Nisaea sediminum: one gene and its partner. The protein of the gene in region 2 interacts with the protein of the main gene of each other region in a pairwise test. Links are inferred from orthologs where the notes say so. Each region holds a gene or a part of one and is shown on either strand. Other genes may lie near its edges.

What was found. The genes of interacting proteins can lie anywhere in the genome.
Region 1: the proteins of IG122_RS08075 (region 2) and lepA interact in binary tests that used the Escherichia coli proteins (3 or more experiments, as listed by UniProt). The link is inferred for Nisaea sediminum from one-to-one orthologs.

What each region holds. Positions count from the first base shown.
Region 1 is NZ_JACZCQ010000006.1:19,674-23,954, reverse strand. The notes cover bases 1,377-4,281. They hold lepA (translation elongation factor 4), read right to left. Parts: upstream 3,778-4,281; coding sequence 1,975-3,777; downstream 1,377-1,974. Other genes in these bases: IG122_RS12075 (lipid A deacylase LpxR family protein), read right to left, coding at 3,869-4,281; IG122_RS12085 (RidA family protein), read right to left, coding at 1,377-1,674. Also shown: IG122_RS12095 (BKACE family enzyme), read left to right, coding at 1-301; IG122_RS12090 (hypothetical protein), read left to right, coding at 298-1,050; more of IG122_RS12085, read right to left, coding at 1,267-1,376. UniProt on the Escherichia coli protein: Required for accurate and efficient protein synthesis under certain stress conditions. May act as a fidelity factor of the translation reaction, by catalyzing a one-codon backward translocation of tRNAs on improperly translocated ribosomes.
Region 2 is NZ_JACZCQ010000003.1:623,995-631,800, forward strand. The notes cover bases 2,558-5,348. They hold IG122_RS08075 (zinc transporter ZntB), read left to right. Parts: upstream 2,558-3,353; coding sequence 3,354-4,343; downstream 4,344-5,348. Other genes in these bases: IG122_RS08070 (glycerophosphodiester phosphodiesterase), read left to right, coding at 2,558-3,275; IG122_RS08080 (mechanosensitive ion channel family protein), read left to right, coding at 4,370-5,348. Also shown: IG122_RS08055 (CvpA family protein), read left to right, coding at 1-77; purF (amidophosphoribosyltransferase), read left to right, coding at 127-1,608; IG122_RS08065 (SDR family NAD(P)-dependent oxidoreductase), read left to right, coding at 1,634-2,338; more of IG122_RS08070, read left to right, coding at 2,316-2,557; more of IG122_RS08080, read left to right, coding at 5,349-6,865; IG122_RS08085 (BaiN/RdsA family NAD(P)/FAD-dependent oxidoreductase), read left to right, coding at 6,884-7,806. UniProt on the Escherichia coli protein: Zinc transporter. Acts as a Zn(2+):proton symporter, which likely mediates zinc ion uptake. Purified ZntB reconstituted in liposomes also binds and transports Cd(2+), Ni(2+) and Co(2+).

The DNA.
Region 1 (4,281 bases), on a different replicon or contig from region 2:
GTTCTCCGACCGCCTGACCTTCAGCTTTCCGCCGGAGCTCTATGCTCTGGAAGCCTACAACACCCTGCGCGAAGAGGAGGCGCCCGGCGCTCCCTGGATGGTCGCCGGTCTCGCCGTCGACATCCGCCCGCTGATCGCGCCGGCGGTGGAGCGCGGCGGCCATGTCCGGGTCGGGCTGGAGGACCAGCCGTTCGGGGTCGATGTGGGCAACGTCGCTCTGGTCGAGGAGGCGCTGAAGCTGATCGAGGCGGCGGGCGGCACACTCGCGACGCCTGACGAGGTCAGGGCTGGTTTGGTATGATCGGCTCTTCTCATCATCATCATGGCTCCAGAACCGTCAGCCCTAACAAGGTGTGCGAGATAAGGTGGGTTGGGCAGAAGATTGCGGTATTGATGCTTCTGGCTTTCTCCAGCTGCACACTAAACCCGCAACTTGTGGAGCATGGTTCCTGGCTTTCTGCCGGTACGAAAACAGTGCGGGAAAGGGCCGAGGCCTTCGTGGCGATGGACACGCTCTTCGCCTGTGTGCGCGTCGCCCATCCGGATAGGATCGGATGGATCAGCGAGGATACGAGGCTCTATTCTGCCGATCTAAGCACGCGGGATGAACGACAGGTCAGCGTGGTCGGCCTGCGGGACCCGCACCAAGCTATTGATCGTGTCTCCTGGCACAATGGGCGCGCTTACATTGCAGTAGAAAGTGGTCATGTCGCTTCAGAAAGTGTCGTCGGCGACTGCAGGACGCGTGATCCTGTCGGAGAGGATATCAGGCGCAAGTTACTCCGCATGGAGGATGCTGCTGTGGAGCGTCGGACTATCGAGGCCGACGGCCTGGTCCTCGATGTCGCACATGTCCAAACACGGGGTGGACGGGGCAATTGCGTGCTCATCCACGAAGAATTTGCGCGCATCTTCTATGGCCGGCCCGAGAAGTTGACGATCGCGCTCGCCGATTGCGCACCTGCGTTTGGCAAACAAGGCCTGACTCACTCGGGTCTTCTGACTGTCGTCGAAAAAGTTCGGCTCAATGTTGAAAACGTAGTCCGCTGAGGGGCCAGGTAAAGCCTTCAGACGTCGGTTGCGTACGATGTGGCAATGCCGTTTTGGTGACGCCGGATGAGGTCAGAGCGGGGATGCGCTAATCCGCATTGCGCCTATCCGTCATTCCGGCGCAGGCCGGAACCCAGGGATCGAGGGCGATGTTCCACGTTCCCTGGGCCCCGGCCGTCGCCGGGGTGACGACAGAGCTGGTTTTTGGGCCAGCGCTCAATTCACCGCGACGGCCTCGATCTCGATCAGATAGTCTGACCGCGCCAGAGCGGAGACGGTCAGCACGGTCACGGCCGGCGCCCGGCCCTTGCCCCATTTCTCCGTCCGCAGCTTGACCAGATCCGGGGCATCGCCGCTGCGGGTGAGGAAGAAGGTCAGCTTGGCGACATTGGCGAAGGACATGCGGGAGGCGGCGAGCAGCGCTTCGACATTCGCCATCGCCTGCGCCGCCTGGCTGGTGAAATCCTCCGGCAGGCTACCGTCCGGGCGTACGCCGAACTGGCCGGAGACGAAGAGCATTTTCTGGCCGTCCGTCACTTCCGTTGCGTGGGCATAGACCGGTGTGAAGGCCTCCGGAACCTGCCAGAGGGTATCGGGATTGAGCGTGGTGAAACTTGCGGTCATGGGATCGATCCTTTGAATCCGGGCATTAAAAAACCGCGCCGGGGGCGCGGTCGGTGAAACGGTCTGGGAAAAGGCACGGATCATCGTCGTCGCGCGAATGCGAATGTCGGGCTGCGGCGTCGGCGATAGGTCGAAATGATCATGACTACACGTTAGACGTGCGGAACTGGGCGGTCAACCGCGTTCTATTTTAACCGCCGATCCGTCATCCCGGCCGAAGAGCCGGGACCTTTCGGAACGCGAGACCCGACCAAGCTTCGCAAGATCCCGGATCGAAGTCCGGGATGACGATCAACTTCTTTAATTGTCGCCCATCTTGAGGGCTTCGATGAAGGCGCTCTGCGGGATGTCGACATTGCCGAACTGCCGCATCTTCTTTTTGCCTTCCTTCTGCTTCTCCAGCAGCTTCTTCTTCCGCGTGATGTCGCCGCCGTAGCATTTCGCGGTCACGTCCTTGCGCATGGCGCTGACGGTCTCGCGGGCGATGACCTTGCCGCCGATCGCCGCCTGGATGGCGATCTTGAAGAGCTGCCGCGGGATCAGGTCCTTCAGGCGTGCGCACATGGCGCGACCACGGAAGTCGGCCTGGCTGCGATGGACGATCATCGAGAGCGCGTCCATCGGCTCGGCGTTGACCAGGATGGACAGCTTCACCAGGTCGCCTTCCTCGTAGCTTTCCAGCGCATAGTCGAAGCTGGCATAGCCGCGCGAGATGCTCTTCAGACGGTCGTAGAAATCGAACACAACCTCGTTCAGCGGAAGCTTGTAGACGGCCATGGCCCGGCTGCCGACATAGGTCAGCTCGAGCTGCTCGCCGCGGCGCTCGGTGCAGAGCGCGAGCACAGGGCCGAGATACTCGTCCGGCACCATGATGGTCGCCTTGATCCAGGGCTCCTCGATGGAGTCGATCTTCATTACATCCGGCATGTCCGCCGGATTGTGCAGCTCGATCTGTTTGCCGTTGGTCAGGTTGATCCGGTAGACGACGCTCGGCGCGGTGGTGATCAGGTCGAGATTGAATTCCCGCTCCAGCCGCTCCTGGATGATCTCCAGATGGAGCAGGCCGAGGAAGCCGCAACGGAAGCCGAAGCCGAGCGCGGCGGAACTCTCCGCCTCGAAGCTGAAGCTGGCATCGTTCAGGCGCAGCTTCTCGAGGCTGTCGCGCAGATCCGGGTAGTCGTTGGCATCGACCGGAAAAAGACCGCAGAACACCACCGGGATGCTTGGTTTGAAGCCCGGCAGCGGGGCGTCGCAGGGGCGCTTTTCCTCGGTGATGGTGTCGCCGACCTGGCAGTCGGCGACGGTCTTGATCGAGGCGCTCATGAAACCGAGCTCGCCCGGGCCGAGCTCCTTGAATTCCGTCAGCTTCGGCGTGAAAGCGCCGACCTGTTCGACCAGATGCACCGCACCGGTTTGCATCAGCTTGATCTTCTGGCCCTTTTTCAGCACGCCCTGACGCACCCGGACCAGTGCCATGACGCCGAGATAGCTGTCGTACCAGCTGTCGACCAGCATCGCCTGCAGCGGCTTCTCGCGGTCGCCGGTCGGGGCCGGCAGGCGCTGCACCAGCGCCTCCAGAACGGCCTTGATGTTGAGCCCGGTCTTGGCCGAGACCTCGATCGCATCGGAGGCGTCGATTCCGATCACGTCCTCGATCTGTTCCTTCACCCGCGGCACGTCGGCGGCGGGGAGGTCGACCTTGTTCAGTACCGGGATGATCTCGTGATCCTGCTCGATGGCCTGGTAGACGTTGGCGAGGGTCTGCGCCTCGACGCCCTGGCTGGCATCGACGACAAGAATGGACCCCTCGCAGGCCGCGAGCGAACGGCTCACCTCGTAGGCGAAGTCGACATGGCCCGGCGTGTCCATCAGGTTGATCTGATAGGTCTCGCCGTCGTCGGCCTTGTACATCAGACGCACGGTCTGCGCCTTGATGGTGATGCCGCGCTCGCGCTCGATATCCATGCTGTCGAGCACCTGCTCCTTCATCTCGCGGTCGGTGAGACCGCCGCAGAGCTGGATCAGGCGATCCGCCAGCGTGGATTTGCCGTGGTCGATATGGGCGATGATCGCGAAGTTACGGATATGGCTGAGGTCGGTCATATGGGCCGATTGCTGTCATGAGGGTGCTGGCGGGGGAAAATAGGGCCCGCGAGGTCAACTGGCAATCGTGAAACGCTAGCGGCGACCCTGCTCAGAACGCATAGGTCACGCCGAGCGAGCCGAAGGTCGAGAAGTCGTCGTCGCCGCTGAATTCCGGCGTGCGCACGACCTGGGTCAGCGAGACCCGGGCGCGGCCGACATTGAAGACGATCCCGTAGGTGAAATCGCCGACCATGACCTTCTTGTCGACCGAGGGGCTGTCGGTGAAGGTGTTGCCGTCGAGGAAGATGTTGCGCCCGACCAGCCGCCCCTCGATCCCGGCGAAGAGATACCAGCCGAAATCGTCCGCCGGCTCGAAATAGCCGGAGCCCGGAGTACTCGGCTGGATCCGTGGCGGGCCGTAGTCGCCCTGCGGAAGATCCTCGCCGAAGCGCAGCATCATGCCGCCGTTGACATGGGTGAAGACGTTGCCGAGGGCGCCGCCGACATAGGGCGCCGCGTCGA
Region 2 (7,806 bases):
ATGCGCCGCAAGGCGGCGACGGGTATACTGCCGAGCAACGTCGGGATCTGGAGCGGGTCATCGAGAACACGCAGTAGCGTGCTCATCCACATCGCCAAGATACGCCACTGACGGGAGGGTGTCATTGTGACGGAGAAGGACAAACCGTTGGACCATTCCCATCAGCACGACGACGACCATCTGCACGAGGAGTGCGGGGTCTTCGGCATCTTCGGCGCTCCCGAATCCGCCGCTCTCACAGCCCTTGGCCTGCATTCCCTGCAGCATCGCGGACAGGAATCCTGCGGCATCGTCTCCTGGGACGGCGAGCATTTCCACGCCCACCGCGCGCTCGGCCATGTCGGCGAGAATTTCGGCGATGAGTCCGCCAAGATCGTGTCCCAGCTCAAGGGGCATGCTGCGATCGGCCATAACCGTTATGCGACCACTGGTGCGACCAACCTGCGCAACGTGCAGCCGCTGTTCGCCGATTTCGAATTCGGCGGCATGGCGCTCTGCCACAACGGCAACCTGACCAACGCGATCGACCTGCGCGACTCTCTGGTCCGCCAGGGCTGCCTCTTCCAGTCCACCTCCGACACCGAGACCATCATCCATCTCGTCGCCCGCAGCCCGCAGCAGACCGTGCTCGACCGGGTGATCGACGCGATGCAGAAGATCGTCGGCGCCTATTCCCTCGTCTGCCTGACCCGTGACGCGCTGATCGGCATCCGCGACCCGCACGGCGTGCGCCCGCTGTGCCTCGGCAAGGTCGGCGACGCGCATATCCTGACCTCGGAAACCTGTGCTCTCGACATCATCGGCGCCGACTTCGTGCGCGATATCGAGCCGGGCGAGGTCGTCATGATCACGAGTGACGGCATCAAGTCGCTGAAGCCCTTCGCGGCGAAGCCGAGCCGCTTCTGCATCTTCGAATATATCTACTTCGCCCGCCCCGACAGCGTGATGGAAGGCAAGAGCGTCTATAACGCGCGCAAGGAAATCGGCGCCGTTCTGGCGAAGGAAAGCCACGTCGACGCCGATGTCGTCGTCCCGGTGCCGGACAGCGGCGTCCCGGCCGCGATCGGCTATGCCGCCGCGGCAGGCGTGCCTTTCGATCTCGGCATCATCCGCAATCACTATGTCGGCCGTACCTTCATCGAGCCGACGGATCATGTCCGCCATCTCGGTGTGAAGCTGAAACACAATGCGAACACCGCCCAGCTCAAGGGCAAGCGCGTGGTCCTGGTCGACGATTCCATCGTCCGCGGCACCACCTCGACCAAGATCGTCGAAATGGTCCGCCAGGCAGGCGCCAAGGAAGTCCACATGCGGATCGCCAGCCCGCCGACGACCCATTCCTGCTTCTACGGTGTCGACACGCCGCAGCGCGAGAAGCTGCTCGCGGCCCGCATGTCGGTCGAGGAGATGGCGGAACTGATCGGCGTCGACAGCCTCGCCTTCATCTCCCATGACGGGCTCTACAAAGCCGTCGGCGAAGCCGCCCGAAACAGTGAGCATCCGCAATATTGCGATGCCTGTTTCACTGGCGACTATCCGATCGCGCTGATCGACCAGAATGACGGCTCCAATGTCCGGCAGCTGTCGCTCCTGGCCGAGGCCTCCTGATCAGACCAATCTAGCTGAGAGTTTCATGACCGGAAAACTCGAGGGCCGCATCGCGGTCATTACCGGCGCCTCCCGGGGCATCGGCGCGGCCGTCGCGAAAGCCTTCGCGCGGGAAGGCGCGCATGTCGTGCTCGTGGCCCGCACCGTCGGCGCGTTGGAGGAGGTGGACGACGAGATCCGCGCCGCCGGCGGAAGCGCCAGCCTGGTGCCGATGGATCTGAAGGACTCCGCCGCCATCGACCGCTTGGGCGCCGCGCTCTACGAGCGCTACGGCAAGATCGACATCCTGGTCGCGAATGGCGGGATGCTCGGCACCCTGACGCCGATGCACCATTACGACCCTCAGCTCTGGGACGATGTCATCGCGGTCAACCTGACCGCCAACCAGCGGCTGGTGCGCAGCCTCGACCCGCTGCTCCGCCAGTCGGATGCCGGACGGGCGATCTTCGTCACCTGCGACGCCGCGCATGGCGAACGTCCTTTCTGGGGCGCCTATGCGGTCAGCAAGGCAGCACTGGAAGCGATGGTGCGCAGCTACGCGGCGGAGAACGCGCGCGGGACGATCCGGGCCAATCTGCTCAACCCAGGCGCCACCCGGACCAAGATCCGCGCCACCGCCTATCCTGGCGAGGATCAGGCGAGTGTGCAGGCGCCGGAGGAACTGGTGCCGCTCTTCCTCGAACTCGCCTCGCCGGACTGCCTGCGCAATGGCGATCTCGTCGATGCGTAAGGCCGGGCGCAGCGCGCTTCTCGCCGCAGTTATGGTCGCAAGCATATCCGCATCTTCCGACGCGGTCGAAATTCAGGGACATCGCGGCGCTCGCGGCCTGTTGCCCGAAAATTCCCTGCCGGCATTCGCCAGGGCGCTGGATCTCGGCGTCGACGTTCTCGAACTGGACACGGTGATTACCGCAGACGGAATCGCGGTTATCCATCACGACCGCGCACTGTCTCCGGAGCTCGCACGCAAGAACGGCTCCTGGATCGAGACCGAGGTGCCCCTGCGCGCGCTCACGTCGGAAGAACTCGCCGCATACGACATTGGCCGCATCCGGCCGGGCAGCCGCTACGAAAAGCGCTTTCCGGGCCAGCAGCCAGTCGACGGCACACGGGTCCCTCGACTCGCCGATCTGTTCCGCTTGATCAAGGACCGGGCCAACGTAAATGTCCGCTTCAATATCGAGACCAAGCGCTCGCCCCTGCATCCGTCCGACACACCGGATCCCGAGAGCTTCGCCCGCACCGTGATCGACACCGCGAGGGATGCCGGCATGGCGCACCGGGTCGCATTGCAGAGTTTCGACTGGTCGACGCTGATCGCGGCCAAGAGAATCGACCCGGCGATCCCGACCGTGTGCCTGACTGCCGAAGCCCGCTGGCTCGACAATCTGGAGATTGGCAAGGACGGCGCCTCGCCCTGGCTTGGCGGGCTGGATATCGACGATCACGGCGGCTCGGTGCAGAAAACGGCAAAAGCCGCCGGCTGCGCCGTCTGGTCGCCCTATTACCGCAATGTCACGAAAGAAGCTGTCGAAGCTGCTCATGCCGAAGGGTTGACGGTCGTGGTCTGGACGGTGAACGAGACCACCGACATGAAGCGGATGGTCGATCTGGGCGTCGATGGCATCATCACCGACTATCCGGACCGCGCAGCGGCCCTCAGGTAGGAACGCCCCGGGATTGCCCGATTAGACGGCGAACCTATACTGGACGCGGGATAATCCTGAACGGGTTGGGGACGAGAGATGAACACGGCTGATGGCGATGGCGGGCTGATTGCCGGTATCGGCCTGCCCCAGACCGGCTCCCACGTCGAACTCGACTGGAAAGACCTCGAAACCGGACGGCCGAAAGACCTTCGCCTCATCTGGCTCCATCTCGACCAGAAACAGGAAAGCGCACGGTCCTGGATCCGCGAGCGTTCGGGCATACCCGATGTCGCCGCCGAAGCCCTGATCGCGGAGGAGACACGGCCAAGGGTCCAGCGCTTCGATGATGGAACGCTGCTCGTGCTGCGCGGCGTCAACCTCAATCCCGGCGCCAACCCGGAAGACATGGTCAGTCTCAGGATCTGGATCGAGCCGGGCTTCATGATCACGGTGCGAATGCGCCGGCTGCTCGCGGTGCAGGACACCGTCGATTCGATACGCACCGGCTATACACCGCAATCAGCGGACGAACTCCTGAGCACGATTGCCGACCGCCTGTTCAAGCGCATGGGACCGGTGATCGACGATCTGGAGGAGCGGATCGATACGGTCGACGAGGAACAGACCGTTGGCGATCTTCGCCAGCCGACGCGGGAACTCCAGCTGCTTCGGCTCAGGACCATCATCCTCCGGCGCTATATCCTGCCGCAGCGGGACGCGCTCCGGCAACTGACCAACGACCCGCCCGCGTGGTTCAGCCGCCGAACCATCAGCGGCCTGACCGAGGCCGCGGATCGGGTGATCCGCTATGTCGAAAGTCTCGATGAAATCCGCGAGCGGGCGATGGTCATCCAGGACACGATCCAGAACCGGAACAGCGAGGAGCTGAACCGGCGCCTCTATCTGCTCTCGGTGATTTCCGCCATCTGTCTGCCGCTCGGACTGCTGACCGGCCTGCTTGGCATCAATGTCGCCGGCATGCCCGGCACGGAAACCGCGTGGGCCTTCTGGGCGGTCTCGCTTCTCATGATCGTCATCGTCGGTCTGGAACTCTGGGCACTGAAAACGCTCAAATGGTTCAGATGATGCGAAAGGCCCGGTACGGGGAAAACATGCTGAAACGTCTCACTCTCATCGTCGCGGCTCTGGCGCTGACCGTCCTCTTCACTTCCGGGTTTCCCAGCGGCTCCTCTGCGCAGACGTCTCCGTCCGAGACCGGCCAGAATACGCAGACCGATCCGCTTCGGAAGATCGCGCCGGAACAGATCAAGGACCTCGTCTCCACCCTGAAGGACGAGCAGGAGCGCAACGCGCTGATTTCCAAGCTCGAGGCCCTGATCGCGGTTTCGGAAGACAATTCGGTCGAACAGGAGGTCGACACCGGACTCGCGACGGCGATGTCGGATGTGGTCAAGGCAATCAGCGATTTCCTTCAGGAGGCGGTGACCCGGCTGTCGGTGGCCGCCCTCGCCCTGACGAACGTGAAGAGCCTGCTCCCCCTCATCAACGACCTGATGGCCGACCCCAAAGGGCTGCTTGCACTGGGCGAGTGGATCGGGATCATCGGCGGGATCGTCGCCATCGGACTGGTTGCCGTCCATATTCTTGGTCGCATCATTCGCCGCCCTCTCGACCGGATCGAAGCCTGGTCCGCAGAGGGGTCTCTGCTGCATAGCGCCGCCGCCGCGGTCCCGCTGTTGCTGCTTCGGGCTCTGAGGCCTTTGGTATTTTTCGCCGTCACCCAGCTGATTTTGACGACCGTCGATTCAAGCAACGTACAACTCGCCGGGCGCGCCTTCGTCTTTGCCGTAGCGTCTCACCTCGTTTGTCTCGCCGTCGTCCATACGCTTCTGAAACCGGCCGGACTGCTCAGCAGGGCGATGGAAATCTCGCCGGGAACCGGCGCCTATCTGGGCGTCTGGGTGAATCGCGTCCTGGCGACCGGCATCTACGGTATTCTCGGCCTTCAGAGCGGCTATATCCTCGGCTTACCCTATGCGACCTTCCTGTTCCTCGAGAAGGTGGTCTACGGCGTCCTCTGGATCCTCATGATCGCCTTCATCCTGCAGAACAGGGCCAGCGTCGCCCGGACGATCTCACACCGCTCCGACGGAACGACCCGCAATCCCTTCTGGTCTCTGCTCTCCGCGATCTGGCACCTGATCGCCATCGCCTACGTCACCGCCGGGCTGATCATGCTCATCTCGATGGGCGACAGCGGGTTCGTCAGGCTTGCCGAGATCGCTGCCTTCATGGTCGTCATCGTGGTCGTCTGGCGCGTCGCCTGGCTCGCCATCGATACGATCGGCCTCCGGCTGTTCTCGATCTCACGGGAGCTGACGGATCGTTTCCCGTCGCTCGAGCAACGCGCGAACCGCTACGTGCCGCATGTTCTCGGCGGGGCCCGCATCCTGATCTCGATCGCCGCGATCGGCGCGCTTCTGGAGATCTGGGGCCTTCAGCTCTCGGCCTTCCTTGCCTCGGACAACGGCAAGATCCTGATCCGTGCCTTGGCGACCGTCGTTCTTGTCGGCGGCGGCGCGCTCATCGTCTCCGAACTGGTCGGCCTCTTCGTCGAGCGCCGGCTCAAGGTTTCGGAGGAGAACGGAACCCTCAGCGGCCGCGAACGGACCCTTCTGCCGCTTCTGCGGCGCGCCGTCGCCATCATCCTCGGCGTGCTCGCGATATTCGTGATCCTGTCCGAGATCGGTGTCGATATCACCCCGCTCCTCGCCGGTGCCGGCGTCGTCGGCCTCGCTGTCGGTTTCGGCTCGCAATCTCTGGTGAAGGACGTGATCTCCGGCGTCTTCCTGCTGATCGAAGACACCCTCAATGTCGGCGACTATATCGATGTCGGCGGCAAGACCGGGACGGTCGAGGCACTCAGCATCCGCACACTCCGTTTGCGCGACGTCGCCGGCGATCTGCACACCATTCCCTTCGGCAGCGTCGACGTGATCACCAATATGACCAAGGATTTCGCCTTCGCCCTGGTCGATGTCGGGGTCGCCTACCGCGAAGATGCCGATCTGGTCATGAAGCTGCTGAACGAGATCGGCAACGAGTTGGTCGAGGACGAGAAGATCAAGGACTCGATCATCGGTCCGTTCGAGGTCGTCGGCGTTCAGGATCTCGCGGATTCCAGCGTCAATATCCGCACGCGCGTCAGGACGAAACCCGGATCGCAGTGGAATGTGCGGCGTGAGTTCCTGCGCCGCGTGAAGCGGCGCTTCGATGCCGAAGGCGTCGAGATTCCGTTCCCGCATCAGACGCTCTATTTCGGCGTCGACAAGGAGGGCGCCGCCCCGCCAGCCTTCGTCAAGGTTTCCCAGCAGACGCGCGAGCGTAAGACGGACACGGACGGCGCGGAAACCGGCAAGGGCGCCAACGGCTATTTCGAAACGGCCAATCCCGAAATGGCCGACGCGCAGGAAGCCCGCAACGCGGACAAGCAGAGCCAGGAGGCGGAACGCCGCAAACGCGAGGAGGAGCGCGCCAAGGCGGCCGAGGAGGTCAAGGAAGCACAGGAAGATCTCGCGCACGACGACCCGGCGAAAATGGACGAGGACGACAGCGCTCGCTCCTCCGACAGGAAAAAGCCCGAATAGGGCCCGGCCGGAATCGATATGCGCAAGTTCGATTGCCTGATCGTCGGCGCGGGCGCGGCCGGCATGATGTGCGCCGCCGAAGCGGGCCGGCGCGGCCGTTCGGTGCTGCTCGTCGACCACGCGAAGGCCCCGGGCGAAAAGATCCGGATTTCCGGCGGCGGGCGCTGCAATTTCACCAACCTGCGGACGGCGCCGGAAAACTTCCTTTCCGCCAATCCGCGCTTCTGCATCTCGGCGCTCCGCCGCTATACCCAGCGCGACTTCATCGCCCTCGTGGAGCGATACGGTATCGCCTATCACGAGAAGACCCTGGGGCAGCTCTTCTGCGATGAGTCCTCCAAACAGATCGTCGAGATGCTGACGACGGAACTGCGCCAGGCGGGCGCGCGGCTTGAGCTCTCGACGTCGGTCGCGAGCATCGCCCGTCTCGGCAGCGGGTTTCGCGTCGGGCTGTCCTCCGGCGAAGTGGAAGCGTCCTCGCTCGTCATTGCCACCGGCGGCAAATCGATCCCGAAGATGGGCGCGACGGGTTTCGCCTACGGCGTCGCGGAACAGTTCGGCATCAGGGTGGTGCCGACCCGCCCCGGCCTCGTCCCTCTCACCTTCGATCCGGATACGCTCGAGCACCTGAAAGCGCTCTCCGGCATCTCGGTCGAGGCCGAGGTCTCTTGCGGAAAGATCCGCTTCGCCGAAGGTCTACTCTTCACCCATCGCGGTCTCAGCGGCCCTTCGATCCTGCAGATCTCCTCCTACTGGCGCGAAGGCGAGGAAATCAGGATCGATCTCGCCCCGGGTTCCGAAGTCTCGGAGGTCCTGTTGAAGGCGAAGACAGACAATCCGAAGCAGGCGGTCCAGACCGCTCTCGCCGGCCTGCTGCCGAAACGCCTTGCTCTAGCGATCGCGGAAGAAGCCGGGACCCTCCGCCCGCTCGGCGATACCGG